2 regions of the Terrabacter sp. Soil810 genome follow, and region 2 is predicted to be linked to the other one. Evidence: predicted binding sites of a transcription regulator. Region 2 holds the regulator's gene; the other holds the start of a gene.

Region 1 (15,444 bases), on a different contig from region 2:
CGAGGTCGATGTCGTGCAGCGAGTCGAACCCCCCGGCGAGCACGAGCTTCTCGGCGACGGGTCGTGACACGTGGGCACGCTGCCAGAAGTCGGAGAGGCTGGAGTAGGGCTGGCCCGCGACGATCTGCGCCACCTCGGCCTCGCTGATGCCGTGGACGTCGGCGAGCGAGAGGCGGATGGCCTCCCCGCCGTCGTCGGTGCGTTCGAAACGGTAGGCGCCGGTCGAGACGTTGACGTCGAGACCGAGGATCGCGATGCCGAAGGTGCGGGCGTCGTCGAGGATGAGGCGCTTGGGGTACATGCCGGGGTCGTGGGTCAGCACCCCGGCGAGGAAGGCCGCCGGGTGGTGCGTCTTGAGCCAGGCCGACTGGTAGGTCGGCAGCGCGAACGCCGCGGCGTGCGCCTTGCAGAAGCCGAACGACGCGAACGCCTTGAGGACCTCCCAGATCTTGTCGGCGACCTCGGGCGCGTAGCCGCGGTCGCGGGCGGCGGGTCGCCACCACGCCTCGATGCGCTTCTGCCCGTCGGGTGTGCCGAGCGCGCGACGCACCTCGTCGGCCTGGGCGAGGGTCACGCCGGTCGTCTCGGCGACGATCATGAGCACCTGCTCGTGGAAGACGACGACGCCCTCGGTCTCCTCGAGCGCCGGGACGAGCGACGGGTGGAGGTAGGACGGGTCCTTCCAGCCCTGCCTCGCGTTGAGGAACGGGATGATCATGTCGCTCTTGACCGGACCCGGGCGGAAGAGCGAGATGTCGATGATGAGGTCGTCGAAGGTGCGCGGCCCGAACTTGCCGATGAGCTCGCGCTGCCCGGGACTCTCGATCTGGAAGCAGCCGAGGGTCTTCGTCGAGCGGACGAGCTCGAAGGTCGGCTCGTCGTCGAAGGGCACCTGCGACTCGTCGTCGAGGTCGATGTGGTCGCCGTCGACACGCTCGACCTCGACGACGGCGTGGGCCATCGCCGACTGCATCCGGATGCCGAGGACGTCGAGCTTGAGCAGCCCCATCTCCTCGACGTCGTCCTTGTCGAACTGGCTCATCGGGAAGCCGAGCCAGCTCGCCTCGACGGGCGTGCGGTCGAGCAGGACGGAGTCGGACAGCACGACTCCGCACGGGTGCAGCGCGATGTGCCGGGGCAGGCCGTCGAGGCGCTCCACGATGTCGAACATCAGCTGCAGGCGTGGCACGTCGAGGCCGCTCGCCCGGAGCTCAGGCAGCTCGGCCAGGGCGTTGCGCACGTTGCGGGCGGCGATGTGCGGGAAGGCCTTGGCCATGGCGTCGATCTCGGGCGGCGGCAGTCCGAGCGCGGCCCCGGCGTCGCGGATCGCGTGGCGCACCCGGTAGGTGTCCATCATCGAGACGCACGTGACGCGGTCGCCGCCGAAGTGGTCGAGGATGCGCTCGTAGATCTCGGTGCGCCGGGCCGACTCGACGTCGATGTCGATGTCGGGCAGCTCGGCCCGCAGCGGTGAGCAGAAGCGCTCCATGAGCAGCCCGTGTCGCATCGGGTCGACGCCGGAGATGCCGAGGAGGTAGTTGACGAGCGACCCGGCCCCCGACCCGCGGGCCGCGACCCGCACCCCCATCTCGCGGATGAGGTCGCAGACCTGCGCGACGGTGAGGAAGTACGTCGCGTAGCCGAGGGTCTCGATGACGCCGAGCTCGTCCTCGAGCCGGTCGCTGACGGCGCCGAGCTCGTCCTCGGTGCGACCTGGATAGCGGGTCGCGATCGACTCGCGGCACCGGCGCGCGAGGACGCGGTGCGGGTTGGTGCCGGGCCGGATGCCGAGGACGCCGGGCTCGGGCAGGTGGACCGAGCCGATGCCGAGGTCGGCCCGTGGGTCCTGGACGCACTCGGCGGCGAGCGCCGTCGTGCGGGCGAGCAGCTCGCGTGCCTGCTCGCGGGCGAGCGACCCGCCGCCGACGAGCCCCGGCCCCGAGACCTGGACGACGTCGAGGGCGAGCGCGTGCATGAGGGGTGTCGGCGAGAGGTGCCCTGCCGTCGTGACGCGGTCGAGGTGGCGCGCGTCGAGCGCGACGAGCCGGCGGGCGGCGTCGAGGACGTCGACGATGGCGGCGTCCTGCGGGTCGGTGTGGCGTACCGCGGCCGTGATGACGCTCGGCACGCCGACCTCGCGGGCGAGCGCGAGCATGCGTCCGGCCTGTCCGAGGCTGCCGGGCTGGTGCTCGGGTCCGCCGTGGCACACGACCTCGACGACGACGGCGCCGCGCGGTAGCAGCGCGACCCAGCGCTCGAGCGCCGCCCTGGCGTGGTCGCGTCGCTTGGCGAGCACGGCTCGGCCGACGTCGGAGTCGGGTCCGAGGAGCACGACGAGCCGGGAGGGCCCACCGTCCGTCACCGACGGCGTATGCCGTCCGCCTCGTCCGTCGGGTCGGTCGTCCTCGGCGACGGGCGGGGTGGGCAGCAGGCGCGCGTGCTCGGCGACGAGGCTTGCGGTCGTGACGGGGTTGCCGCGCTCGCCGCGCAGGTGGGTCGCGGTGACGAGACGGCAGAGCGCCGCCCACCCCGCGCCCGGGGCGAGACCGGTGCTGCTGCCCCGGGCCAGCACGGTGACACGCGGGAGCCGCGGGTCGACGAGGGCGCCACCGCGCACCGGGGTGCGCGCGGGGCGTCCGCGCCGGCGCTCGGGCTGCTCGGGTCCGAGGGCGAGGTCGACACCGAGGATCGGCGCGACGTCGTGCTCCATGCAGGAACGGACGAACTTCACGGCGCCGTAGAGCCCGTCGCGGTCGGTCAGGGCGAGAGCGGGCTGCCCGAACGCTGCGGCGCGCTCGACGAGCTGGTGCGGCTTGGCCGTGCCGTAGCGCATGGAGTACCCGGACGCGACGTGCAGGTGCACGAAGCTCTCGGTGCCGCCGGCGATGCCGCCGGTGAGGCCGCTGGTGATGGTGGTGGTCGTGGTCATACCGGTCGTCACGCCCCGCTCGCCCGGCTCCTCGAGACGGGGGTGATCGACTGCGGCAGCGGGATCGTCGCCGGGACGCCGAGGAGGTCCTGGACGATCTCGAGGAACATCTCGGCCTGGCGCAGCAGGTCGTCGGACTCGCGTGCACTGATGTGACCGCCGCGGTCGATGACCGACCGGTGGGCCGAGCAGGCCGCGAAGAAGGCCGCCCACTCCCCCAGCTCCGGGGCCACCCCGGGCAGCACCTGCCACACGCTGCGCGGTCGCGAACGCGGCGACGGGACGGTGCGGGAGGCAACGAGGGCCGCGGCGGCGCGCAGGGCCCCGAGGTGGGCGTCGCGGTAGCGCTCGGACGCGTCGCTCGTGCGGCAGGCGGCCTCGAGGGTCGCGCGACCTCGCTCGAGCAGGTCGAGCACGGCGACCGAGATGGGCGGACGGCGCACGTGGTGGGCTGCAGTCATGGTGGTTCCTCTCCTCTCTCGTCTCATGGGCTCAGTCGGCGACCCGGACGAGCGACCACCGGTCGCCGCGCGGGGACTCGTCGTGGGCGAGGTCGTAGACCCCGGGCGCGAACGACCAGCCCGGGCTCGCCTCGACGCGCCAGACGTGCTGCTCGCTCGCAGCGGCGACGAGCGTCTCGCCGGGATGCACCTGCGCCTCGTCGGCCTCGAGCGCGTCGTGCCACCAGGCCCGCCGCTCGCGCCACTGGGCGAGGACGCCACGCACGACGTAGAGGCGACCGCGCCAGATGAACGCCTCGGGCGGTGGTTCGAGGTACCCGCCGTCCTCGGAGGGCCCCGAAGGCTCTGAGGGTCCCGAGGGCCCGGCCGAGCGGGCGGGTCTGTTGGCCGAGTCACCCGGCCGGCCCACCACGGACCGCTCCTGCTGTTCCTGCTGTTCCCGCTCGCGCACTCTCACCTGCACGGCGTCACTGAACCTACGCACCACGACACGTCTCCCTCGGACACGTCGAGGCCGACATCACGACCCGGACCACCCGCGCCCCACACGAGCAGTCCGACACCAACCGACGACTTGAACTGACAACCTGACTGACAACCTGACTGACTCGGACACCGGCTCGAACCTCACCTCCGAGCACTCACCGGGAGAACGACGTTCGAACACCTGTTCGATACTCGAAGCCTAACCCCTGCCGCCGACAGCCTGTCAAGACGGTCCGCGAGCCACTCGGACGTCCTCTCGGGCCGGCGCCCCGGGGCTGCCGGCGCCTGCCCGTTCCGTCCCACTCCGGACCGATCTGAGTAGCCGTGCTCAGGTCGTCCCGTCATGGTCGCCTGCAGAGTGGGGCTGCGGGTTCGGTCCGCGAACGGAGGGGTGCAGGGGTCCCGTCCGCTCACGGATCGGGCCCGTTCCGCTGCCCCGGTGTCCGGGGCAGCGCGCCCCGTTGCGCCGCCCCCGGGAATACGGGAGCGTCAGGGACGTTGGACCTGGGCTCGGCCGACCGGCCGGGCCACAGCCGCACCGGCGCATCCGCGACCGGCGCGCGACCGAAGGAGCGTCGTGGGCGCCGAGCTCATCCCCATGGCCTTCACCACCGGGTGGGGCAGCGGAATCAACGCGTACGCGGTCGTGCTCGTCCTCGGGCTCGCGGACAAGGTCTTCCACCTGAGCCAGATCCCGAACGCCCTGGCACGCACCGACGTGCTCGTCGGCGCCGGGATCCTCTTCGTGCTCGAGATGTTCGCCGACAAGATCCCCTACATCGACTCCGCCTGGGACTCGGTGCACACGGTCGTCCGGCCGGCGGTCGGGGCGACGATCGGCTACCTCATCGGCCACGAGACGGCGAGCCTCGACGCCGCGATCGGCGCGGCCACCGGCGGCGTCACGGCTCTCATCTCGCACGGCATCAAGGCCGGTCTGCGCGCCGCGGTCAACACCTCGCCCGAGCCGGCGAGCAACATCCTCGTCAGCACCACCGAGGACGTCACGGTCACCGGCGTCACGGCTCTCGCCATCGCCCACCCGTGGTGGGCCGCGGCCATCGCCCTGCTCTTCCTCGTGCTCGGCGCCTTCCTCGTCTACAAGCTGGCCGGTCGCATCCGCCGCTACAAGCGTCGCTATGACGCGTGGGGCGAACGCGTGGGCATCGCCGTGCCCCCCGAGCCCCCCGAGCCCCCCGAGCCCCCCGAGCGCCGGGAGCGCCGCGGGACCGCGGCGCCACCACCGCCGTCGCCGGCCCGGGACGACGAGCGTCTCGAGCGACCCTTCGACCAGGAGACCTGACCGGCCGTTCCGGTGAGCCCGGACGTCCCCGGGACGTGGCCCCCACAGGTCTGCGGACCCCTCACAGGGCCTCCCCACCCTGACGACGGCGGGGACACAGTGCCGTTGCCGACGGTGGACACAGCTGGCACGAGGCCAGCCCATCGAAGGAGTGGAACGCATGAGGAACAAGACCATCGCGCTGGCAGGCGCCGGCATCGTGGCCGCGTCGGCGCTCGCGCTCGGCGGGGCCGCCCTCGCCAGCGCGGACGAGACGGGCAGCACGGCCACCTCGACCAGCGGCACCCACGGACAGCTCGGCGAGGGCACGGGCAACGGCAACGGCAACACCGACCCGAGCAAGCCGATGCGCTCCGACGAGAAGCTCCTCACGGGTGACACCGCCGCCAAGGTGACGGCAGCCGCCAAGGCCAAGGAGCCGACCGCGACGATCGAGCGCGTCGAGACCGACTCGGACGGCGTCTACGAGGCCCACATGGTGCGCACCGACGGCACCCACATCACGGTGCAGGTCGACGCTTCCTTCGCCGTGACGGCCCTCCAAGAGGGTGGACCGGGCGGATCGGGTGGTCCCGGCGGCCGCGGCGGTGACCACGACGGCGACGGCCCCCAGGGCCAGCAAGGTGGGTCCACCTCGACGCCGGGCAGCTCTGCCACCCCGTCCGCCACGACCTGACGACACCACCAGATGCCGACTGATCCGCAGGCGGCCCCGGCCCGACCTCGGGTCAGAGGTTGCCGAAGACCTCGAGCGTCGCCGACGAGCGGTTCATCGTGATGAAGTGGATGCCGGGCGCGCCCTCGTCGAGCAGGCGGCGCGACGACTCGGTCGCGATCGCCATGCCCTCGGCGCGCACGCCGGCCGCGTCGTCGCCGTGGCGCTCGAGGCGGTCGGTCACGGCGGTCGGCATCGGCTGACCCGCGAGCTGTGCCATGCGCACGACCTGGCGCGCGTTGGTGATCGGCATGATCGCCGGGACGACGGGTAGCCGCGACCCGCGTCGCACGAGCTCGTCGCGCAGGCGGAGGTAGTGGTCGACGTCGAAGACCATCTGGGTGATCGCGAACTCAGCGCCGGCCCGCTCCTTGCGCACGAGGGTCTCGGCGTCCTCGCCGATGTCACCCGACTCCGGGTGTCCGTCGGGGAAGGCCGCGACACCGACGGTGAAGTCACCGAGCCCGCGAACCAGCGCGACGAGCTCGTCGGCGTGGTCGAGGCCCTCGGGGTGGGCGACCCACGGCTGGCCGAGGCCGCCCTGGGGGTCACCGCGCAGGGCCAGGATGTTGCGGACCCCCGCGGCGGCATACGACCCGACGATGCCGCGCAGCTCGGCGACGGAGTGGCCGACGCACGTCAGGTGCGCCATGGGCGTCAGCGAGGTCGCCTCGAGGACGCGCTGGGTGAGGCGCACCGTGCGGTCGCGGGTGCCCCCACCAGCGCCGTAGGTGATCGACACGAAGCTCGGTGAGACCTTCTCGAGGCGCCGGATGGCGTCCCAGAGCTGCGCCTCGGAGGCGTCGTCCTTCGGCGGGAAGAACTCGAAGCTGAACGTCGGGGTGTCGGCCTCGATCATCGCCGGGATGGACCGCGTGAACCGCTCCGCCCGTGCCATCGAGGATGCCGTGCCGTGTGCCATGCCGCACACCATAAGCCGCGCGCGTCCGCCGCGTCCGGGCTGTTCACGACCGCACCCTCGCGCCGCGTAGGCTGACCACGATTCCCGCGACTCGATGGAGGACCCCGTGCAGACCCCCACCGACCTCGACGTCCTGCGCCGTCGGGTGCAGCAGGCGATCGACGGGCAGATCGCCGGGGCCACGCAGTCGCTGGCCGCGATCGGCGAGGAGACCGCCCCGCTCGTGTCGGCCGTGTCCGGCCTGCTGACCGGCGGCAAGGGGCTGCGCGCCGGCTTCCTCTACTGGGGCTACCGCGCCGCCGGTGGCCCCGACTCCGACGCGCTTGTGCGCCTGGCGGCGAGCATGGAGTTCTTCCAGGGCGCCGCCCTCCTCCACGACGACGTCATGGACCGCAGCGACACGAGGCGGGGTATGCCGTCCGCGCACCGCGCCGTCGCCTCGCTGCACCAGGCGCGTGGCTGGGCGGGCGACCCCGACCGTTTCGGCGAGGGCACCGCGATCCTCGCCGGTGACCTGTGCCTGACGTGGTGCGACGAGCTGTACGCGACGTGCGGCCTGCCGGCCCACGAGCTCGCCCGCGGCCGACAGCTCTTCGACTCGATGCGCACGCAGCTCATGGGCGGCCAGTTCCTCGACCTGCTCGAATCGGCCCGTGGCTGGGAGGGGCTCGACCTCGACGCCCGGATCGCCTCGGCCCGCAAGGTGATCCGCTTCAAGAGCGCGAAGTACACCATCGAGCACCCCCTCCTCATCGGCGCCCTCGTCGGTGGCGCGCCCGACGGGTCGCTCGCTCCGCTGTCGGACTACGGCCTCGCCCTCGGGGAGGCGTTCCAGCTGCGCGACGACCTGCTCGGCGTCTTCGGCGACCCCGAGGCCACCGGCAAACCCGCGGGCGACGACCTGCGCGAGGGCAAGCGCACCGTGCTCGTGGCTCACGCCCTCGACACGGCGTCCGAGACCGACCGTCAGACGGTCGAGAGCCTCCTCGGACGCGACGACCTCGAGCTCGCTGGTGTCGAGGCGATCCGCCGGATCCTCGTCGACACCGGTGCTGTCGACCGGGTCGAGAGCCTCATCACCGCGTTGGCCGGCGAGGCCTGCGCCGCGGTCGACCGGGCTCGCGCGACAGGCGCCTACGACCCGTCGGCGCTCGAGGTGCTCGAGGCGCTCGTCGCGGTCTCGACAGCCCGCCGGTCCTGACGAACGGGCCACCCGGCATACGTCTGCGTCCGGGCGGTCCCGTCGGGACCTGACCGACCGCGCGTCAGAAGGCGAGCTCCTGCGCGCGGCGCCGGATCTCGGTCTTGTGCCCGGCCAGCATGGCGTCAATGGGCGCACCCTCGACGGGCAGCGTCGCGTCCGGCGTGTGCAGCCACTCGATGATCTCGTCGTCGTCCATGCCGCCGTCGGCGAGGACGGTGAAGGTGCCGCGCAGCTCGGGCCGGGGTCCGGTCTCGTCGAAGAACTTCGCCGGGATCGCGACGACGCGCCGCTCGCCGATCCGGGCCGCGAGGACGTCGCGGTCGGCGATCAGCTGACGCACCTGCGACAGCTGCAGGCCGAGCCGCTCGGCGGCGTCGGGAACGGTCAGCCACTCCCCGACGAGCGACTCCAGGTCGCGGGTGGTGGGCACGTCGGGCTGCAGTTCGGGGGTCTCGCTCACAGGACGAGAGTCTGCCACCGTCCCGACCGGCCCGCGCACACCTCCCGGCGAGGCTGACGCGAGCGGCCCGGGGCGAATTACAGCGTTGTATTTATGCTTTAGTGCTCAATTGTGCGCTATCGTCACAGGCGCCACTCGGCTCACAAGCGTCACACAGCACCTCCGCAGCACCAGAGCAACCACCAGCACCACCACGCACGCCACCGAACCCCTTCCGAACGCCCCTCCACGCTCTCGAACTCAGCTGGGCTCCAGGAAAGGACTCCACCCCCATGCCCTTCGCCGACGTCGCCGCGCTCGCCCTGCCCGCACACGCTGCCGTGGCCCCCGTGGCCGCCACCCCGTGGACGACCGTCACGGTCCGCCCGGGCGACACGCTCTGGCACCTCGCCCTCGCGCACCACACGACCATCCGGGCGATCGTCGAGAAGAACCGGCTCACCGCGGGCGGATCGGTGATCCACCCGGGGCAGAAGCTGCTCGTCCCCGGCCGTCCGTCGTCGACCCCGACCAGATCCGCCACGTCGACGCCGGCACAGGCCCGCCCGGCGAGCACGACCGCCACCGTCATCCACGTGGTGCGCTCGGGCGAGACCATGAGCGGGATCGCCACGCGTTACGGGGTGTCGCTGACCAAGCTCCTCGCCGCGAACCGGCTCGCCAACGCCGGACTCATCTTCGTCGGGCAGCGGATCAGCGTGCCGGCCACGCCGGCGCCCCCCACGCCGGCGCACTCCACACCGGCGACGCCGGGCGGTGTGGGCTCGATCTACGTCGTCAAGGCCGGCGACAGCATGAGCGTCATCGCCCAGCGCCACGGCGTCTCGCTGACCAAGCTGCTCGCGGCGAACAAGCTGGCTGATGCGAGCCGCATCTACGTGGGCCAGAAGATCGTCATCCCCGGCACCGTCTCGGCGCCTGCGCCGGCGACGCCGGCCCCCGCCCCGGCCCCCGCGCCGGGCTACCAGTACCCCAGCAAGACCGCGCAGGCCGTCGCCGCGAGCAAGGCGAAGCTCGCGGCCATGGACGTGCCCAGCCGCACCGACACCGCAGCGATGATCCGCGCGACCGCGACCCGACACGGCGTCGACCCGAAGCTCGCACTCGCCATCGGCTGGCTCGAGTCCGGGTGGTACCAGCGCGCCGTCTCCTACACGAACGCCGTCGGCGTCATGCAGCTCATGCCGGTCTCCCAGACCTGGGCCTCGCAGCTCGCGGGCCGGACCCTCGACCGCTTCGACGCGCAGGACAACATCACCGGTGGTGTCCTCATCATCCGCGCCCTCCAGGCCAGCGCCGACTCGCGCGAGCAGGCCATCGCCGGCTACTACCAGGGCCTCTACTCGGTCCGCACCAAGGGCCTGTACGAGGACACGAAGAAGTACGTGGCCAACGTCATGGCCGTCTACGACCGCCTCTGACAGGGCCGCTCCGCGTCCGGGGCCGTCCGTCGAGGAGGTCGCCGGAGGGGCCCTCAGGCGCGGAGCGCAGGCGGAGGGTCTCGCGGTGCCCATGACGCGGCGCGCGCACCGGGCGGGCGACGCGCCCGCACCGCGAGACCCCGCCGCGGCTGGCCTGCGCGGGATGCGCCGGGCCAGCCCGTAAACTTCGCTCCGTGACGTCCAGCGTGGCGGACGCCCTCGTCGGTCGGGTGATCGACGGCCGGTACCGCATCCTCTCCCACCTCGCAGACGGAGGCATGGCCTCTGTCTACGTGGCGCTGGACGGACGCCTCGACCGGGAGGTGGCCCTCAAGATCATGCGCCCCGGGCTCGCGACCGACGACGTCTTCGTCGAGCGGTTCCGCGCCGAGGCCCGGTCCGCCGCGCGGCTCAGCCACCCGAACGTCGTCGCCGTCTTCGACCAGGGCGAGGACGACGGCGAGGTCTTCCTCGCGATGGAGCTCGTCGAGGGCAAGACCCTGCGCGACGTCATCCACGAGGAGGCGCCGCTCACCGCCCGTGAGGCCCTCGCCATCCTCGAGCCGATCCTCCTCGCGCTGCGGGCCGCCCACGTGGCCGGCATGATCCACCGCGACGTCAAGCCCGAGAACGTCATCGTGCGCCGCGACGGCGAGGTCAAGGTCGCCGACTTCGGCCTCGCTCGCGCCATCACCAACCAGGCCGCGACGAGCCAGACGGGTGTCCTGCTGGGCACCGTCTCCTACCTCTCCCCGGAGCAGGTCGAGCGCGGCGTCGCCGACACGCGCAGCGACGTGTACGCCGCGGGCCTGCTCCTCTTCGAGATGCTCACGGGGCGCAAGGCCGTCACGGGCGGCACCCCGATCCAGATCGCGTACAACCACGTCCACGGCTCGATCGTCACCCCGAGCTCCGTCGTGCCGGGGGTTCCGGCCGAGCTCGACGACCTCGTCGCCCACGCGACGGCGCTGGAGCCGGAGGACCGTTTCGACTCGGCCGCGGCGTTCGTGGCCGCGCTGCGCGCGGTGCGGCGTGGCCTCTCGGCGGACGAGCTCGACCGGCGCGGGACCGCGGTCGTGCCCGACCCCGCCACGACGTCGGTGCTGCCGGCGGACTCGTCGACGACGCAGGCCTCCCCCGCCGCTCGACCACGGCGGGCCGACCTGCCGACTGCCCCGGAGCGTCACCGCACGCGACCCAACGAGGTCGGGCGTGCAGCGCTCGCCGGGCTGCCCGTCCACGACGACGCTCCCGCGCTCGAGCACACCGCGGCCATGCCGATCGACCGACGGGCCGGGCGTCGGGGACGTTGGCCCCTCTGGCTGGCGGCCGTCCTGGTCCTGGTCGGCGGCGCGTTCGGTGGGTGGTGGTTCACGATGGGGCCCGGTGGCTCGACCGTCGTGCCGGCCGTCGTCGGCCAGCCGATCTCGCAGGCCGTGGGAGCGATGGAGCAGGCCTCCCTGTCGGTCGAGACCGTCGAGGAGTTCTCCGAGGGCAAGGCCAAGGGAGTCGTCCTGCGCGTCGAGCCCGGTGCGGGCAGCGAGCTCGGCAAGGAGTCCACGGTCCGCGTCGTCGTCTCCAAGGGCAGGGAGAGGTATGCCGTCCCGAAGCTCGTCGGGACCAGGCTGAACGGCGCCGGGGCGGCCCTGTCACCCCTGACCCTCCGGCTCGGCGACCGGGCGCAGGACTGGAGCGAGACCGTGCCCGAGGGCGTCGTCATCTCCCAGGACCCCGCGCCCGGCGAGTCGGTCAGGCGCAACACCGCCGTGTCCGTCGTCGTCTCCAGGGGCCGCCAGCCGATCGAGGTGCCCACGGTCACCGGCGCGCCGTTCGACGCCGCGTCCGCCGCCATCACGAAGGCCGGGCTCACGGTGCGTCGTGGCGAGGACGTCAACAGCGACGCCGTCCCCGCAGGGCAGGTCGTCTCCCAGTCGCCCGACAAGGGGACCCTGCACCGGGGCGACGCCGTCACGGTGGTCGTGTCCAAGGGTCCGGTCATGGTCCAGGTCCCCAACGTCGTCGACCAGCCGGACACCGCCGCCGAGAAGACGCTCACCGACCTCGGCTTCAAGGTCGACAAGCAGTACCCCTTCGGTGAGCTCTTCGAGAAGAAGGTCCGGGCCCAGAGCCTCGCCGCCGGCACGTCCGTGCCCAAGGGCAGCACGATCAGCCTGACGATCGTCTGAGGCCGCCCGTGACCCCTGCGGCGCGCACGCGCCTGGCCACTCTGCTCCTCGTCGCCCTGACGGCCGTGTGGGGCTCGACGTTCTTCCTCATCCGCAACCTCCTCGAGACCGTGCCTCCCGTGGACTTCCTCGCGGTGCGCTTCAGCCTGTCGGCCGTCATCATGCTCATCGTGTTCTGGCGACCGGTGCGCGCCCTGAGCCGCCAGCAGGTCCTCGTCGGCGTCGGCCTCGGTGCGCTGTACGGTCTGGCCCAGATCTTCCAGACGCAGGGGCTCGCGACGACCCCGGCGTCCGTGTCGGGCTTCATCACGGGCACCTACGTCGTGCTCACCCCGGTCTTCACCGCCGTGCTGCTGCGCGAACGCGTGGCCGGGTCCACCTGGGCCGCGGTCGGGCTCGCGACCGTGGGCCTGGCGCTGCTGTCCCTCAACGGGCTCTCCGTCGGCGTCGGAGAGGCGATCACCCTCCTCGCCGCCGCCCTCTACGCACTGCACATCGTGGGTCTCGGCCGCTACAGCGCGTCCGAGATCGCGACCGGACTGTCCGTGGTCCAGATGGTCGTCATCGCGCTGCTGTGCGTCGTCGGTGCGGTGCCCGGCGGCGTCATCCTGCCGAGCACGCCGGCCCAGTGGGCGTCGGTGCTCTACATGGTCGTCTTCGCGAGCATCCTCGCGCTGTGGGTGCAGACGTGGGCGCAGGCGCACATGCCGGCCACGCGGGCAGCGATCGTCATGACCCTCGAGCCGGTCTTCGCGGCGTTCTTCGCGGTGACGCTCGGCGACGAGACCGCGACGCTGCGGATGGTGGTCGGCGGCGCGCTCGTGCTCACGGCGATGTATGCCGTCGAGCTCCTCGCGCGCCGACGCCCGGGTGAGCTGCCGGCCGAGGCCCTCCACCACGAGGTCTGACCCCCACCTGCCCTCCCCGCCGAACGCGGCGTTCGGTGGCGAAAGCGCTGTTCTACCAGTGAGTTCGGCACCGAACGCGGCGTTCGGTGCGAGGAGTCGGGGCTCGGGTCAGGCGGCGGTGGGCGCCGAGCGCAGCAGGCCCGTGAGGACGTCGATCGCGACGTCGGTGCCCGCGTCGTCGACATCGAGGTGCCAGACGAGGCGCACGGCACCCGGCCCCACGGCATACGTCCTCACGCCGGCGGCGAGGGCTGCCTCGACGAAGGCGGCGGACGTCCAGCCCACCGCGGCCACGTCGACGATGACGATGTTGGTCTCGACCGTGGCGAGGTCGACGGCGCCGGGAGCCGACTCGGCCATCGCCTCGGCCGCGCGTCGCGCTCGGGCATGGTCGTCGGCCAGGCGGTCGACGTTGTGGTCGAGGGCGAAAAGCCCTGCGGCAGCGAGGATCCCGGCCTGCCTCATCCCGCCACCGAAGCGCTTGCGCCAGATGCGCGACTCGGCCATGGCATCGGCAGAGCCCACGAGCACGCTGCCGACGGGCGCCCCGAGGCCCTTGCTCAGGCAGATCGAGACGGTGTCGAACTCGCGACCGTAGTCCCCGATCGGCACGCCGGAGGCGACGTGGGCGTTGAAGAGCCGCGCCCCGTCGAGGTGCATGGCGACGCCTCGCTCGCGCGTCACCTCGCGGGCCCGCCGGATCTCGTCGAGCGACTGCACGGTGCCGCCGCCGAAGTTGTGGGTGTTCTCGACGATCACCAGGGACGTGCAGACCTGGTAGGGCCCGACACCGGTGATCATGAGCGACGCCGCGTCGCCGGCCCGGAACCGGCCACGCTCGGACACCCAGGTGCGCGACGAGATGCCCGAGAGCACGGCGGCCGCCCCGAGCTCGGCCCGCACGACATGGGCGAGGGAGTCGCCGATGAGCTCCTCCCCGGGCCTGACGTGCACCCGCACGCCGAGCTGGTTGGCCATCGAGCCCGAGGGCGTGAAGAGCGCGGCCTCGTGCCCGAGCATCCCGGCGACGCGCTCCTCGAGGGCGCGCAGCGTCGGGTCCTCACCGAAGACGTCGTCGCCGACCTCCGCGCGCGCCATGGCATCGCGCATGGCCTCGGTCGGGCGGGTCAGGGTGTCGCTGAGCAGGTCCGCCCGGTAGGGGCTCGTGGCCGCCACCACTCAGGCCTGGCCGAGCATCTCGGCGACGAGGAACGCGAGCTCGAGCGACTGCTGGTGGTTCAGACGCGGATCGCACACGGACTCGTAGCGCTTCTCGAGGTCGGAGTCGATGATCTTCTCCGCGCCGCCGAGGCACTCCGTGACGTCGTTGCCGGTGAGCTCGACGTGGATGCCACCGGGGATCGTCCCGAGGGACTGGTGCACCTCGAAGAAGCCGCGCACCTCCTCGACGATGTCCTCGAAGTCGCGCGTCTTGTAGCCCGAGGGGCTCTCGAACGTGTTGCCGTGCATCGGGTCGCAGATCCACGTCACGGTGGCACCGGAGGCGGTCACCTTGTCGACGAGCGCCGGCAGCGCGTCGCGGATCGTGCCGGCACCCATGCGGGTGATGAACGTCAGGCGGCCGGGCGTGCGGTTCGGGTCGACCTTGTCGATGAGGCGCAGCACCTCGTCGATGTCGGCCTTGGGCCCGAGCTTGACGCCGATCGGGTTGCTGATGCGCGAGACGAAGTCGACGTGCGCGCCGTCGAGCTGGCGCGTGCGCTCGCCGACCCAGACGAAGTGCCCCGACGTGTCGTAGAGGCGGCCGGAGCGCGAGTCGATGCGCGTCAGGGGGCGTTCGTAGTCGAGCAGCAGCGCCTCGTGGGCGGCGTAGAACTCGACGGTGCGCATGGCGTCGAAGTCGGCGCCACAGGCCCACATGAAGCGCATCGCCTTGTCGATGTCCTTGGCGATCTTCTCGTAGCGCTGGTTGGCCGAGTTGGCCACGAAGCCGCGGTTCCAGTCGTGGACGTGGCGGAGGTCGGCGAATCCGCCTGTCGTGAAGGCGCGCACGAGGTTCAGCGTCGCCGAGCTCGCGTGGTAGGCGCGGACGAGGCGCTGCGGGTCGGGGATGCGGGCGGTCTCGTGGAAGGCGAAGTCGTTGACCATGTCGCCGCGGAAGGCGGGCAGGGTGACGCCCTCACGGGTCTCGACCGTCGAGCTGCGCGGCTTGGCGTACTGCCCGGCCATGCGCCCGATCTTGATGACGGGGACGGAGGCGCCGTAGGTGAGCACGGCGGCCATCTGCAGGATCGTCTTGATGCGGTCGCGGATGTTGTCGGCGGTCGCGGAGGCGAAGGTCTCGGCGCAGTCGCCGCCCTGGAGCACGAAGGCCTCGCCGACGGCGGCCTTGGCCATCCGGTCGGTGAGGATGTCGCACTCGCCCGCGAAGACGAGCGGAGGATACGAGGCGAGGGTCTCGATCACCTCGGCCAGGGCAGCCGTGTCG
Region 2 (15,444 bases):
GCGACGTGCCGGACATCTCCATGGCGCGCTGCCAGGCGGCCACGGTCCCGGCGAACGCGAGCGGGTCACGCTTGGACGCGGGCAGGAAGTCGTTGGCGTGGCCGAAGCCGGCGAGGCGCACCGGGTCGACACGCCCGCCGGTCGGGACCGTCGAGAGCACGAGGGCCGCCGCGCCGTCGGAGACGGGCGAGCAGTCGGTGCGGCGCAGCGGCTCGGCCACGACGGGGTTGCGGTCCGAGACGGTCCGGCAGAAGTCCTCGCCGAGGTCCTTGCGCAGCTGGGCGTACGGGTTGAGGACGCCGTTCTGGTGGTTCTTCGCGGCGATGGAGCCGAGCGCGTCGCCGACCGGGCCGTACCGCTTCTCGTAGTGCCGGGCGACGTCGGCGAAGAGCCCCGCGAACCCCGTCGTCGAGGCCCGACCGGCCAGCTCGTAGTCGGCGCCGAGGAGTGCGGCCCCCACGACCTCCGCCGAGGCGTGCGTCATCTTCTCGGCGCCGATGACGAGCACGGTCCGAGCCGTGCCGGCGAGCAGCGACTTCACGCCCTGGTGAACGGCGGCCGAGCCCGACGCGCACGCGTTCTCGACACGGGTCGCGGGGACGTGGGCGAGGTGGTCGCTGACCTGGAGCGCGAGCGACGATGCGAAGGCGAGCGGCCACATGCCGGAGTTGAACGTGCCGAGCACGACCTCGTCGACCTGGCCCGGCTCGATGCCGGCGCACCCCAGGGCCTCGCTGGCGGCGCGGACGACGAGGCTCTCGAGGGACTCGTCGTCGAGACGGCCGAAGCGGGTGTGCCCCCATCCCGTGAGGAGGACGTCGGTGCCGAAGGTGTCTCGCAGGCTCATGCGGCCACGCTAACGACGGCATCCACGCGGGGCGTGGGGTGAGCGGCCACACGAGGACGCTCGTGGTGTCGCCGCGGCACACGTGGTCGCCGGGACGGAAATGGTTGTCTGGCAGGCATGGTCGATGACGACGTGACGCGCTGGGTGCTGCCCCTCGCGCTCGAGGAGAAGGCCGCCGAGGTCGGGGACCGGGAGCTCGTGCGCGTCATCGGCGAGGGCTCGATGACGTATGCCGCCGCGGCCCGCGACGCACGCCGCGTGGCGTCCCGACTCGCGTCCGCCGGGGTGCGTCGCGGAGACGCCGTCGCGGTGCTGCTTCCCAGCGGGCTGGAGTTCCTCCGTGCGTGGCTGGGGCTCGGGCGCCTCGGCGCCGTCATCGTGCCCATCAACACCGCGCTCGAGGGTGCGTTCCTCGCGCACCAGCTGGTCGACTGCGAGGCCCGGTTCGTCGTGGCCGACGACGACGGCGCCCGTTCCGTCCGTGAGGCGCTGGGCCCGGACGCCGGGCTCACGTCCGTCGACCTCTCGGGCTGGCGGTCGGCGCCGGAGTGGGACGGACCGCTGCCCCGCGCCGCTGACACGGCGTGCCTCATGTACACCTCCGGCACCACCGGCCCGTCGAAGGGGGTCGTCATGCCGCACGCGCACTGCGTGCTCTTCGGCGTCGGCAGCATCGAGGGGCTGGGTCTGAGAGACGACGACCGCTACTACGTGACGATGCCGCTCTTCCACGCCAACGGGCTCTTCATGCAGCTCGGGGCCACGATCCTCGCCGGCGCCGGCGCGGTCCTGCGCCCGCGCTTCAGTGCGAGTGCGTGGGCGCGTGACGTCCGCGAGCACCGGTGCACGGTCTCCAACCTGCTCGGCTCGATGTCCGAGTTCGTCATGGCCCAGCCGCGGAGCGACGACGACCACGAGCTGGGTCTGCGCATCGTGTGCCCCGTCCCGAACCCGCCGGCGCACGAGGCGCAGTGGAGAGACCGGTTCGGTGTGCGCGAGGTCGTGTCGGCATACGGCATGACAGAGGTCAACATCCCGCTCTACGGGCGGGTGGGGCGGTCGCGGCCCGGCTCGGCCGGGCTCGTGCTCGACCGGTGGTTCGAGGTCGAGGTGCGCGACCCGGAGACGGACGTGCCCGTGCCGCGCGGGACGGTCGGCGAGATCATGGTCCGCCCACGGGTTCCGTTCGGCTTCATGACCGGCTACCACGGGCTGCCGGAGGCGACGGTCGAGGCCTGGCGCAGCTTCTGGTTCCACACCGGTGACTCAGGCGTCATGGACGGCGACGGGTGGGTGACGTTCGTCGACCGCACCAAGGACTGCATCCGTCGTCGCGGCGAGAACATCTCCTCGTTCGAGGTGGAGGCGGCCGTGGCCGCACTCGAGGGCGTCGCCGAGGTCGCCGCCTACGCGGTGCCGTCCGTGCCTGCCGGCACCGAGGACGAGGTCATGCTCGCGGTCGTCCCCGAGCCGGGAGCCGACCTCGACTGCGCAGAGCTCGTGCACCGCCTCGACGCCGTGCTGCCACGCTTTGCCCGACCCCGCTACATCGAGCTCGTCGAGGGGCTGCCGCGGACGCCCACGGCCAAGGTGCGCAAGGCCGAGCTCCGGCGCCGTGCGGTCACCCCTGCGACGTGGGACCGGGAGGCCCGGTCGACCGACGTAGGCTGACCGGGTGCAGCAGCCGAACGGCATACCCCCGCAGAGCACGCCGACATCCGCGGCCACGGTCACGGCGACGACCCGGCTGTCCACCTCGCGCACCCTGCCGCTGCAGACGCACGACCTCGGCACCTTCGACGACCTCGTCGACCTCGTCAGCGGAGGCGGCGTCGTCGTGCTCTCCGGTGCAGGCCTGTCGACCGAGTCGGGCATCCCCGACTACCGCGGGCCCGACGGGACACGTCGCGTCGAGCCGATGACGTACGGAGAGTTCGCCGGGTCGAGCGAGGCGCGACGGCGCTACTGGGCGCGCAGCTACATCGGCTGGCAGCGGTTCAACGCCGCAGAGCCCAACGACGGCCACCGCGTCGTCACGGACCTGCAGCGGGCGGGATACGTCGGGCCGATCATCACCCAGAACGTCGACGGGCTGCACCAGGCGTCGGGCGCGACGGACGTCGTCGAGCTGCACGGCTCGCTCGAGCGCGCCGTCTGCCTCACCTGTGGTGAGTACGCCACTCGAATCGGCTTGCACGAGAGGATGACCGAGGCCAACCCGGGCTTCCGGGAGCGCTTCGCGGAGGCTGCGAAGGCCGTCGGCTCGCAGTGGGGGGAGCAGGTGCGCCCCGACGGTGACATCGTGCTCGCCGACGCTCTCGTCGCGTCCTTCCACGCCCCGCGCTGCCTCGTCTGCGGCAACGACACGGTCAAGCCCGACGTCGTCTTCTTCGGCGAGTCGGTGCCGAAGTCCGTGGTGGAGCGGTGCTTCTCGCTCGTCGACGGGGCCGGTGCGGTCCTCGTGCTCGGCTCGTCGCTGTCGGTCATGAGCGGCTACCGCTTCGTCCGCCGCGCGCACCAGCGTGACGTGCCCGTCGCGATCGTCACGCGCTCGGCCACCCGCGGCGACGCAGAGGCCACCCTGCGCCTGCACGCGCCCCTCGGCCCGACCCTGACGGAGCTGCGTGATGCGCTCGGGCACTGAGCAGCCTTGGTATGCCACCCTGCCCGGGTCCGGGCCCGGCCCGTCCGTCCGCTGGACGTCCCCGGCGTTCGAGGCCGAGCTGCGCGACTGGGTCGGAGGGGTCCTGGGCGGGCTCGGCGTCGATCTCGTCTCGCTCGAGCCCGTGCACCAGCGCCCGTGGTCGACGGTCTGGCGCGCCGGGACCTCCGACGGTGCCACCTTCTGGGCCAAGCAGAACTGCGACCACCAGTCCTTCGAGGCGACGCTGCTGGTCGTGCTGGACCGCCTGGCACCGCACCGGGTCGTCCCGGTCGTCGCGGGCGACCTCGAGCGCGGACTGCACCTCGTGCCCGACCAGGGGCCGGTGCTGGCCCGGACGGTCGCCGACGACGACGTCGACGCCTGGTGCCGGGTCTCGGCCGAGGCCATGCACCTCCAGCGCGACCTCGTCGGCCACGAGCCCGACCTTGTCGGTGCGGGCCTCACGACGCTGCGCCCGGACGAGTCGGCGGCCTACGTGGAGGCGCGGGTCGAGTCCCTGACGGCCCTGCCCCAGGACGACCCGCGTCGGATGGCCGATGACGTCGCCCAGCGGCTACGCGACCTGCTGCCCGACGTGGCGGTCTGGGGTGAGGAGGTCGCCGCGCTCGGCCTCGCCGACACCCTCGTGCACAACGACCTCCACGCCAACAACGTCTTCGCCACGGTGGGTGGCATGCGCTTCTTCGACTTCGGCGACGCCGTGCTCGCCCACCCCCTGTCCGCGCTCTTCGTCCCGCTCAACGTGCTGCTCCACCGGTTCGAGGCAGCCCCCGACGACCCCCGGCTGAGACGGGTTGCCGACGCGGCGCTCGAGGTCTGGGGCGACGTCGTCCCCGTCACCTCGCTCCGGTCGGCCCTGCCGGCGGCGCTGCGGCTCGGTCGGCTCGGGCGTGCCGAGTCGTGGCTGCGGGTCACCGCGACGCTGACGCCGCCGGAGGCCGCTGAGTACGGCGACTCCGGCACGTGGTGGCTCGGTGCGCTCGGCGACGAACCGCCCCTGTCCTGAGGGCTACTCGGCCACCGAACGGGCCGATCGTGCCTCGGCACCCTCGGCGTCTCGCAGGTCCCACAGCTCCTTGGTCTGCACGCCCCAGTAGGTGGCGAAGAGCACGATGATGATGACCTCGGCGATGAGGATGAGGTGGTCGAAGCCGCTCACCGTGAGGGCCGCCAGCACGGTCACCGCGAGAGCGAGGGCCAACGCGACCGCGATGGCGATGTAGATGCGCTTGTAGGCGATCCCCCGCGCCGCGCCGCCGCCGGTCGCACCCTGGTGACGCTCCTCGGCGCGCAGCGCGCTGAAGACCATGACGGCGATGACCCCGGCCACCATGGTGCCCGCGGCGATGCCGTGGCTCAGCGCGATGAAGCGGTCGCGCAGCGCGAGGAAGAGGGTCAGCTCTGCGAGCAGCACGAGACCGCAGACCACCGAGACGACCACCGAGCGGACCGTGGGCCGCTCGGAGGGGTCGCGGGTCAGCGCGCCCCGCTTGAGCCAGGCGGCCACGACCGCCGCGACGACTGCGACGACGACGAGCGACCAGATGTTGTTGCGCACGGCCGCGGCGATCTCGGCCGGGCTCTGGGTGTACGCGTTCGGACCGCACCGGCCGTCAGGCACCGTCGGGACCATGGCGACGACGAAGGCCATGAAGCCCGAGAAGTTGAGCAGCACGTCCTCCTCGGGTGAGTGGCCCTTGTAGGCGATGAGGCTCGCGCCGAGCGCGCACAGCGAGCCGACGAAGACGGTCCTCGCGGGCGTGTAGTAGTAGGCGCTGATCGAGCCGAGCCAGCACGAGTGGTCGGTCTCCCACCACCACTGGTAGCCGACGGAGAGCAGCAGCATGAGGAGCAGCGCGATCATCGCTCCCCGGAGGTAACGGTAGGTGAAGACGACGTCTCGGGTACGGCCGGGTGCCATGGCGGTCTCCTTCGCAGGACTCACGGGTCAGAGTCTGTCGCCGCCCGGTCCGATACGCCTCCCGGACGACGTATGCCGCCGGCGCACACGGGCGCCGACGGCATACGTCGTCGGTGGCTGCGGGGAGGGGTCAGATGCGGCGCAGGACGGCCGTGACCTTGCCGAGGATCGTCGCGTGGTCGCCGTCGATGGGGGAGAAGTCGGCGTTGTGCGGCATGAGCCACACGTGACCGTCGGTGCGCTTGAACGTCTTGACCGTCGCCTCGTTGTCGAGCATGGCGGCCACCACGTCGCCGTTCTCGGCGTGCTGCTGCTGGCGCACGACGACCCAGTCGCCGTCGCAGATGGCGGCCTCGACCATCGAGTCACCGGTCACCTTGAGCAGGAAGAGGTCGCCTTCGCCGACGAGCTGCTTGGGCAGGGGGAAGACGTCCTCGACGACCTCCTCGGCGGTGATCGGCACACCGGCGGCGATCTGGCCGAGCACCGGGACGTAGGACGCTTCGGGCCGGGCGTCACCCGAGTCGGTCTCGGTGTCGTAGTGGTCGCCGCGCGGACGCGGTGTGGTGGCGTCGCCGCCGCGGTAGCCGAGCTCCTCGGCCTTGGCGTCGGGGGAGACGACCTCGAGGGCCCGCGGCCGGTTGGGGTCGCGGCGCAGGTAGCCCTTGGCGACGAGCGCGTTGAGCTGGTGCGAGACGCTCGACGGGCTGGCGAGCCCGACGGCGTCGCCGATCTCGCGCATGCTCGGCGGGTAGCCGCGACGGTCGACGGAGTTGCGGATGACCTCGAGCACCCGCCGCTGGCGGACGGTCAGACCGTCTCCGGTCTCGCGATCGGGAAGCTCGGTCACGCCCATGGTGTCCCCTTCGTCGGCTCGTCAGGCCGCTTCGTGACGCCGGGTGTGGGGCCAGTGTCAGTGGTGGCTGGTGAGGTCTGTGGTGTGAGGAAAGACTACGCAGTTCGAACACAGTTGCCAAACACCTGTTCGATGCGTGTCTCGACTTCATCGAACATACGTGCTACAACTCGTACAGACGTTCTATCGAACATGTGTTCGCCGGTTCAGGAGCAAGGGGAGGTCACCATGAGCGCCATCGTCCTCGAGGTCGTTCGTCAGCCGCACACCGAGGAGCCCGCGCGGTCGCAGGCGACCGGTCGGCCCCGCCTCGTCCTGGTCCCCACCGGCCCCGACGCAGCACGGGCGGCCCGGACGGCCCGCGCCACCCAACCGCCGATGCGGTTGACGCGGTTCGGTCGCCTCGTCGTGGCCCTCCTCGTCGCAGCGGTCGTGTCCGTCCTCGGCGTCGGCCTGGCCGGCCAGCTCGCGTCGGCCACGGGGGAGCCGCGCACCATCACGGTCCGCTCGGGACAGACGCTCTCGGGCATCGCGGCCCGCGAGCTGCCCGAGCTGACCACGTCCGAGGGCGTCGTCGAGCTGCAGATCGCCAACGGACTCAGCACCACCGCGATCCACTCCGGTCAACAGCTCGTCATCCCGGGTCGCTGACCCGAGCCCTCCCGGGGCCGGCCGATGACGTATGCCGTGTGCTCGGCTGCGCCCGGCCCGACCCCACCCGATCCGCCGCGTTGGCTCCACCTTCAGCGGCTGGCGGTAGCGGCGCTTCGACCCCGCCGTTCCTGCCCCGGACGCCGCACCCCTGAGGAGGGGGTGCGGCGTTCTGCTGTGCCGGTCGTCGTTGTGGGGCAAGGGCGCCCGGGTCGCGCCGCCTGCCCGCACCCCTGTGGATGATGCGCTCGCGGTCCCACGGGCCCGACCTAGCGTGGTGGCCCTCGGGAAGGGAGCACGGGATGCGCTACGACGTCGATACCGCCGCACTGCGCGATGACGCCACCTCGATCGCTGAGGTGTTGGAGCGGGTGCGGCGGCTCGGGATCGCTGAGGAGCTGCGGCCCCTGGGCGGGGCGATTCCCGGCGGCCGCGTCGCCGCGGGGCTGGCGCAGGTGGCAGCCGCCTGGGACGTCCGTCTGGCCGGGTCGCGCTGGGAGCTGCAGGAGCTGGGTCGCTGCCTCACCGCAGCGACCGACACCTACGACGCGGTCGAGCGGGCTGCGCTGCAGGTCGTCCCGTCGCCTACCGGTGGACCCCCATGAGCTCGGCGGGCTCCGGTGCGGGCGCACCCGGCATGTTCACGGTCGCCGACCTCCGGGCGTGCCGGCCGGAGTCGCTGCTCGCGGTGGGTCGCCGGCTCGAGGACCGCCGCCGCCGGGTCCTCGGCCTGGCCGAGCTCGTGCTGTGGCGTCGCTCGGCCGCTCCCCGGTGGTCCGGAGCCGCCTCCTCGGCCGCGGCCGACCGCTACGGGCTCGTCGTCGCCGGGCTCGGGCGGCTCGCGGGCAGTATCGCCGCGACCGCACACGCCGTCGGGCACGCCGCCGCACGTCTGCAGTCGGCGCTCGACCTCCTCGGCCGGGCCGACCGGCGGGCTGCCGACGAGGGGGCGTGGCTCGACGGCGAGGGTCACCTCTTCCTTCCCGTGCGGGCGTCCCTCGGTGACCCGGCTGGGGAGGCCCACCGCGCCCGGCTCGACGAGCTGCTGCGGGCCGAGGTGCACGCCTGCCTCAGACAGGCCCGGTGCGCAGCCTCCGAGACCGACGAGGAGCTGTGGCGGGCCCTGCTGTGTTCCGCCCGTGGCGCGACCGGGTCGATCGGGACCGGGGTGCAGACGCCGTCCCCGTCGGCGCCCCCGCCACCCCCGCCACCTCCGCCCGCGGCGGCCGGCGGTGTCGGTGCGCAGGTCTTCGCCTCGGCCGCCTGGTGGCGATCCCTCACGGACGAGGAGAGGCGTCGGGTCCTCCGCGAGCGTCCCGAGTGGGTGGGACCTCGTGACGGGGTGCCGGCGGCCGCACGCCACGAGGCGAACCTCGCCCTCCTCGCTCGTGCGGAGCGGGTCGCGTCGGCCCGGGCGCGCGAGGCCCAGCGCTCGGCGTCGCCGGGCAACGCCGCCCAGCGGACGCGCGCTGCCGAGCACCTCGCGGCCCTGCAGGCGGTGCGCGACGTCCTCGGGCGGGGCGACGGAGGTCCGCGACGCCTCCTGCTGGTCGACGCGACGGGCCTCGACGTCAAGGCGGTCGTGGCGGTCGGAGACGTCGACCGTGCCGATCACGTCGTGACCTTCGTCGGTGGGCTGTCGACCATGGTGGGCGCAGACCTGCGCCGCTACGACGACACGTTCGTGTGGATGCGGTCCGAGGCGAGGGCCCTCGCGCCCGGTGAGGACGTCGCGGTCGTGACGTGGATGGGCTACGACGCGCCACAGGTCCACGAGATCGTCAGCTCGGTGGACCGGAACGTCCTGAACGCCAAGCTGGCCCGTGACAATGCCGGCGCGCTGGCCGACTTCGTCACCGGCGTGGAGGCGGCGCGCGAGCGGCCCGCCCACCAGACGGTCTGGGCCCACTCCTACGGCGGGACGCTGGCGGGCTTCGCCTCCCTGCGCACGAGCGCCGTCGACGACGTCGCGGTCTTCGGCGCGCCAGGCCTGCCGTTCTCCGACGTGGCCCGCACGACACTCAAGCCCGGGTCCCTCAACGTCCTGGGAGCCGTGGGTGACGACGTCTTCGGCTACGGCTGGATGGTGCACGGCACGTCCCCGGCCGACGTCACCGGGGCGAGCAGGCTGTCGACCTTCGCCCTGAAGCAGTCCGGGACCGGGTGCAACCACTGGCTGCACCCGCGCTCCGACTTCGTCGACCGCGGCCGTACCTCGGCCGGCCACTCCGACTACCTCCGCGCCGGCACCGACAGCGCCCGCAACCTCGTCGCGATCGCGGCGGGGCGTCCTGACCTGCGGGTCTTCCAGGGCGCCGACGAACGCGCGTGCACCACGACCGGGCCGAGCCTGGGGACCGACCCGATGGGCTGGCCGAGGCTCGTCCCGTGAGCGCCGACATCGGCTGGTTCGGCTCCGGCCCGGACCCGCCCGGCCCTGACGTCGGCCGCGGGACGGCCGCCGCCCGGCGCGACCGTCTCGTGGCCTGGGCGTGCGGGTGGCTGACGTTGCTGCAGACGCTGCCCTACCTCGTGGTCGGCTGGATCACCGACGGCGGGAGCGCCGCCGGTGACGGGGCACTGTCCGCCCTGTCGCCCGCGTCGCTGCTCGGGGTCGTGGGGTTCGGGGTCGTGCTCGCGGTGGCGCTGTCCCGACCCGGTCTGCAACCGCCCGTCGAGGAGGGTGTGGCCGTGGGTGTCGCCGACACCGGCCACCTCCTGCCGACCCGCCCGCCGCGTGTCGCGTCGTCGGCTCGGTCGGGCCTGCGGAGGTTGCGCTGGGCGGCTCTCGCGTCGCTGGCGGAGGTCGGGGTCCTCGCGGGAGCGGTCCTGCTCGACAGTGCCGCTCGCTCGGGCGCGGTGGCCGTCGGCGACTCGCTCGACGACGGATCGGCGCTCGGGGCCTACGTCGCCATCGCGCTCCAGGTGCTCGTGACGGACCCGCGGGCGCCCATCGCCGTCGTCGTCGCGCTCGTCGCGCTCACCCTGGCGCGGCGTCCCGTCAGGCAGCGCCGTCGAGCCCGTCAGGGCCGCCGGCAGCTCGAACCACACGTCGGTCCCCGGGCCGTCCGCCGAGCGGATGCCGATCGAGCCGCCGTGGGCCTCGATGATGCGTTTGACGGTGGCCAGGCCGATGCAGCTGCCGTCGACGGACGTCTCGACCCGGTCGAAGAGGCCGAAGACCCGGTCGCGGTCGGCGACGGAGATGCCGATCCCGTGGTCCCGGACCTAGATGTGCCAACGGTCCCGGACAGGCACCGACGTGATCTCGATGCGGGGCGCGACCCCGGGACGGGCGTACTTCGCGGCGTTCGAGACGAGGTTGAGCAGCACCGAGTAGAGCTGCTGACCGTCGGCGGGCAGGGTCGGCAGCGGGCCCGCCGTGACGGTGGCCGGCCGGACGGTGAGCGTCGGTGCGAGGTCCTCGACACCGAGGCGAGGACGGCGCCCAGGTCGGTGTCGGTGCGGTGCAGCTCGGCGCCGACCCGGGCGTGGGCGAGGATCTGCTCGATCATCCCCGCCATCCGCGTCGCCGAGCGGAAGGCCGTGGCGACGAGACGTTCGGACCGCTCGTCGGCAGCGACGGCCGGCTGCTGCCCGAGCATCTCGGTGCTCGCCATGATCGCCGTCAAGGGGGTGCGCAGGTCGACGTTCACCTGGCCGGCGAAGACCGACAGCGCCTCGTTGGAGCGGTGGAGCTCGTCCCTCGTCTCGGTGAGAGCGGCGAGCGAGTCCTCCAGCTCGCGGGTCCGCAGGCGCAGCTCGAGGACGTCGACGACACGCTCGGCGATGGCGACGAGGACCTCCTCCTGTGCCCCGTCGAGCTCGCGCGGCTCAGAGTCGAAGACGCAGAGGCGGCCGATGATGACACCCTCAGGGGTGGTCAGCGGCGCCGACGCGTAGAAGCGGACGGTGCCGAGGATGCCTGTCACGAAGGGGTTCTCGCGGAACCTGGCGTCGAGGCTCGCGTCGGGCACGACGACGCGGTCGGTGTGCTCGAGCACGGCCGCGCACATCGAGTCCTCGCGGGCACAGATCGAGGCGGCGAAGCCGGTGGTGGCGATCTGCTGCTGCTGCGTCGCGGTGATGAGGTTGATCGCCGCTCGGGGGACCGCACAGACCTGGGCGGCGATGTCGACCAGCGCCTGGAGCTCGCGTTCGGGCGCGTTGCCCAGGACGTCGTAGCCGGCCAACGCCTCCTCGCGTCGCTGGGCACGGTCGAGGACGTCTGGGGTTGATGTCCGGTTTGTCACGATAGGAAGACTCTGTCATGGGCCCGCCGAGGGCAAGGACCCGGCCCGAGATGTCACGTTGCGATGGTGGGTCCGCGAGTTATACAAGGGGTCTTGTGGAAGTTCCCGCCGACCCGCGAGGGTGGGCGACATGCCGCGACGCCCCGCCTCCGAACGCCACACCACCACCAGTCCCGCCTCCGACGAGCTCGGCAGCGAGACCGGCAACGCCCTGCTCGACGTCCTCACGGCCTTCCACCACCCGACCCGTCGCTGGCTGTGCGAGCTGCTGGCCGTCGAGGGTCCGGCCCCCGTCGGCCTGCTGGCGCGGCGAACGGGCCTCGCGGTCGGCTCGGTGAGCCACCACCTGGGGACGCTGCACCGCTACGGCTTCGTCGAGCCCGCGCCGGAGCTGGCCAGGGACACCCGCGAGAGCTGGTGGCGCAGCCGTCCCCGTCAGCTCTCGTGGGACGCCACCGACTACGACCAGGGGACCGTGGCGCGGCGGATCGCGTCGACCGCCGAGGCCGAGAACTTCCGCCACCACGTCCGGGCCGTCCAGCGGTGGCTCGCCGAGGGAGAGTCAGCACCCGCAGAGGTGCGCCACGCGTCGGTGGCGACCGACACCCTCGTCGCCGCCACCGTCGACCAGATGGGCGAGCTGAGCCGCAGGCTCACCGAGCTCGTCGTCGAGTGGAGCGAGGAGTGCCGTGCCGACGCCCGGACCCGCCCCGACGCAGCCCGCCTCCCGGTGCGGGTGTCGGCGCGCGTCTTCCCCAGTGGGCCGGTGAAGCCGTGAGCGCCCGCACCCGAGCCGCGACCAGCCTGCAGACGGGCGCGCGCCTTCCCGCGCTCCCGGCCGAGCCGACTCTCATCGGCGCCCCGCCGCCGCCGGTCGCCCGCGACCGGATGGTGCACACCTGGGTGGCCTCGATGGCGCTGTCGTGGTTCGGCGACGCCGTGTGGACGGTGGCGCTGGCCTGGACGGCCGTGCACACCCTGTCGCCCGCGATGGCCGGCGTGGTCCTGGGAGCCGAGACGCTGCCGCAGGCGGTCTTCGTCCTCCTCGGCGGGGTCATCGCCGACCGGTGGGACACGCGTCGCATCCTCGTCACCGGTCGCCTCGCCCAGGGGGCGGTCCTGCTCGCCGGAGCCGCTGCGTGGGCGGCCGGGGTCCGGGGCGCGCCGTTCCTCATCACGATGGGCGTCCTGCTCGGCACTGCCACCGGGCTCACCCTGCCGGCCGGGGCGACCCTGGGCCGCCAGCTGGTGCGACCCGCGGACCTCGCGACCGTGAGCGGCTGGAACCAGATCGGCGCCCGCGTCGCGCGCCTGCTGGGCGCTCCGGCCGGTGGCGTGGCGGTGGCCGTCGTGGGCCCCGCCGGGGCCATGCTCGCGAATGCCGTCACCTTCGTGGCGGTCGCCGCCGTCCTCGCGCTTGTGGTGCGTCCGCGCTACCTGATGCCCAGGATGCCCCACGCGTCCTGGACGGCGAGCCTGAGGGACGGGGCGGCATACCTGCGCGGTGACGAGTCGGCGCGCCTGCTCGTGCTGGGGCTGGCGGCCCTCAACGTCTTCGTCTCCCCGGTCATCGCCCTCGGGATCGCCCTGCGCGTCAGCGGCTCCGGTTGGGGCTCGGCCTGGCTCGGTGCCGCGGAGGCGGCCTTCGCGCTGGGTGCCATCGCCGGCAGCGTCGTGGGCATCCGCTGGAAGGTGGCCCGGCCGGCCCGGGCCGGCTTCGCCGTGCTCGTCGGGCAGGGGGTGTGCATCGTGGGGACCGGGGTCGGTTCGCGCGCCGTCCTGCTGGCGTCGATGCTCCTCATCGGCCTCGCGGCCGGGGCGGCCTCCGTCTGGCTCTCCGGCACCTACCAGCGCACCATCGCGCCGAGCCATCTCGGACGCGTCTCGTCCGTCTCCAGCTTGGGTGACATGGCGCTCGTGCCGCTCGCCATCCCGGCCTTCGGCGCGCTCGCGGCCGTCACGTCCGTGCTGACCGCCGCCGCTGTCTACGGCACGGCGATGTCGCTGCTCTGCCTGTGGTTCGCGACGCGTCCGGGCATCGCGCGACTGCGCTGACCGTCCGGGTCGCGGTGGCCGGCCGGTCTTCACCGAATGGCGCCCGGGCCCGCCCCGGAGGACTACCGTCGAAGGGCTGGCCCCTGTGGAGGGCCCGGGTGTGGGAGGCAAGCATGAGCCTGAAGGACTCTCTGTGCGCGGTCGAGCTCTTCTGTGAGCTGCCCGACGACCTCGTCGAAGAGGTGATCGCGCGCGGCTCCACGGTGGAGGTGGGCCCCGGAGTGCCGGTCGTCAAACAAGGCGACCGCGGCGCCGGCATGGTGATGCTGCTCAAGGGATCGGCCGACGTCGACGTCGACGGCCGCGCCGTGGGTTCGCTGTCGAAGGGCGACTACTTCGGTGAGATGTCGCTGATCGACGGGTCGGGGCGCACGGCCACCGTCACGAGCGGCCCAGACGGCCTCACCGCCTTCCGGCTCTCACCGGCCGCGTTCACCGACCTCATCGACCAGCACCCGCACACCGCCGTGCTGCTCCTCAAGGGGCTCGTCACCCGCGTGCGCCAGCTCGAGGAGCTGGTCAGCGAGGGCGCAGCAAGCTAGTCGGCCCAGACGCGTCACCGCACCGCCCGCGGTGGGGCCGCCGGAGCGCCCCGGAAGGCCCGGTGACCGCGGGCCCGGCCGGACGGCATACGCTCGTGGACCCGCAGATGGGGGAGTGGGCGGCACGGTCCACCCCTAGATGTTGGGATGGGGCTCGCGCGACACGCCGGGACTCCTGGGACTGGAGTGACGTTTGTGCAGGTCAGCGGCGCGACGCGCCGGGCCGGGATCACGTGCTTGCGATCGGGGTCACACCGTGCCTAGAGTTACCCCTACATCTAGTAGTTACACAGATGTAAGACGTCCACATGTAGTCCCCAGGCAAACGGGGGTTACACACAGGTCATCCCCATGTCGTCCCCAGACCCATCCCCAGCCCGACCGGTCCCACGAACACCGGGCGGGTCCCCGGAACGGGTGCGAGACGGCATACGGGATGGCTCGTCAACGTTGAACGACTGGGTCTCGGGGAAGGGAAGGTGACCAGACGTGCACTGTCCGTTCTGTCGCCACACCGACTCGCGGGTCATCGACTCGCGCACCACCGACGACGGCGCCTGCATCAGGCGTCGGCGCCAGTGCCCCGAGTGCAACCGCCGCTTCACGACGCTCGAGACCTCGAGCCTCAACGTCATCAAGCGGTCGGGGGCCTCCGAGCCGTTCAGCCGGGCCAAGGTCCTCTCGGGTGTGCGCAAGGCATGTCAGGGACGGCCCGTCAGCGAGGACGACCTGGCCCTCCTCGCCCAGAAGGTCGAGGAGGCGATCCGGTCGCAGGGAAACGCCGAGATCGAGGCGCACGAGGTCGGCATGGCCGTCCTCGAACCGCTCCGCGAGCTCGACGAGGTCGCGTACCTCAGGTTCGCCAGCGTCTACCAGGCGTGGGAGAGCCTCGAGGACTTCGAGGGAGCCATCGCGCTCCTTCGGGCCGAGCACGACGCGCTGGGGGAGGAGCCCACGGCTCCGTCCCGGCTCGGCGTCCAGCGGTAACCACCCTCCACAGCACGTCCGGAGCACCCGCACTGTCGGTGCCCCACGCAACACTTAAACCAGCAGCAGATTCGGTCAGGGAGGCCGCACGACATGACGGAGATCGGTAACCGCAGCTCACGCTCGAAGGCAGGCGCCAAGGGCGTCAAGATCGAGCGCATCTACACCACGCCCGGCGTGCACCCGTACGACGAGGTCACGTGGGAGAAGCGCGACGTCGTCCAGCAGAACTGGAAGACCGGCGAGACGATCTTCGAGCAGCGCGGGGTCGAGTTCCCCGACTTCTGGTCGGTCAACGCCAGCACCATCGTCACCACCAAGTACTTCCGCGGCGCCGTCGGCACGGCCGCCCGCGAAGTCTCGCTCAAGCAGCTCATCGACCGCGTCGTGCTGACCTACGTCGCCGCCGGCAAGAGCAACGGCTACTTCGCCGCGGCCGACGACGCCGAGATCTTCGAGCACGAGCTGACGCACGCCCTGCTGCACCAGGTCTTCTCGTTCAACTCGCCCGTGTGGTTCAACGTCGGCACCAAGAGCCCGCAGCAGGTGTCCGCCTGCTTCATCCTCGCCGTCGACGACTCGATGGACTCGATCCTCAACTGGTACAAGGAGGAGGGGAAGATCTTCCAGGGCGGCTCCGGCGCCGGCCTCAACCTCTCCCGCATCC

What was found. Region 2 encodes LexA, which represses DNA repair genes until DNA is damaged. Its sites were predicted from a motif close to TCGAACANNTGTTCGA; they were not measured.
Region 1: the regulator LexA is predicted to act here: its motif matches at 4,050-4,065, upstream of ASG96_RS11935 (DUF6504 family protein).

What each region holds. Positions count from the first base shown of each region.
Region 1 covers NZ_LMSW01000011.1:1,289,278-1,304,721, reverse strand. The annotation lists gene ASG96_RS11945 (DNA polymerase III subunit alpha) at 1-2,929, opposite strand, end outside; gene ASG96_RS11940 (SAV_6107 family HEPN domain-containing protein) at 2,938-3,390, opposite strand; gene ASG96_RS11935 (DUF6504 family protein) at 3,422-3,874, opposite strand; gene ASG96_RS11930 (DUF4126 domain-containing protein) at 4,454-5,179, shown strand; gene ASG96_RS11925 (hypothetical protein) at 5,340-5,855, shown strand; gene ASG96_RS11920 (methylenetetrahydrofolate reductase) at 5,908-6,816, opposite strand; gene ASG96_RS11915 (polyprenyl synthetase family protein) at 6,911-8,017, shown strand; gene ASG96_RS11910 (Rv2175c family DNA-binding protein) at 8,082-8,480, opposite strand; gene ASG96_RS11905 (lytic transglycosylase domain-containing protein) at 8,753-9,901, shown strand; gene pknB (Stk1 family PASTA domain-containing Ser/Thr kinase) at 10,096-12,087, shown strand; gene ASG96_RS11895 (DMT family transporter) at 12,096-12,995, shown strand; gene ASG96_RS11890 (low specificity L-threonine aldolase) at 13,104-14,171, opposite strand; gene ASG96_RS11885 (class II 3-deoxy-7-phosphoheptulonate synthase) at 14,175-15,444, opposite strand, start outside.
Region 2 covers NZ_LMSW01000012.1:280,910-296,353, forward strand. The annotation lists gene ASG96_RS16160 (acetyl-CoA acetyltransferase) at 1-847, opposite strand, end outside; gene ASG96_RS16165 (AMP-binding protein) at 965-2,518, shown strand; gene ASG96_RS16170 (Sir2 family NAD-dependent protein deacetylase) at 2,523-3,491, shown strand; gene ASG96_RS16175 (phosphotransferase) at 3,475-4,518, shown strand; gene ASG96_RS16180 (hypothetical protein) at 4,522-5,433, opposite strand; gene lexA (transcriptional repressor LexA) at 5,564-6,289, opposite strand; gene ASG96_RS16190 (LysM peptidoglycan-binding domain-containing protein) at 6,518-6,940, shown strand; gene ASG96_RS16195 (hypothetical protein) at 7,243-7,545, shown strand; gene ASG96_RS16200 (alpha/beta hydrolase) at 7,542-9,332, shown strand; partial or broken gene ASG96_RS24690 (histidine kinase) at 10,031-10,153, opposite strand; partial or broken gene ASG96_RS24695 (GAF domain-containing protein) at 10,477-11,193, opposite strand; gene ASG96_RS16215 (helix-turn-helix transcriptional regulator) at 11,324-11,971, shown strand; gene ASG96_RS16220 (MFS transporter) at 11,968-13,248, shown strand; gene ASG96_RS16225 (Crp/Fnr family transcriptional regulator) at 13,362-13,790, shown strand; gene nrdR (transcriptional regulator NrdR) at 14,280-14,777, shown strand; gene ASG96_RS16235 (vitamin B12-dependent ribonucleotide reductase) at 14,871-15,444, shown strand, end outside.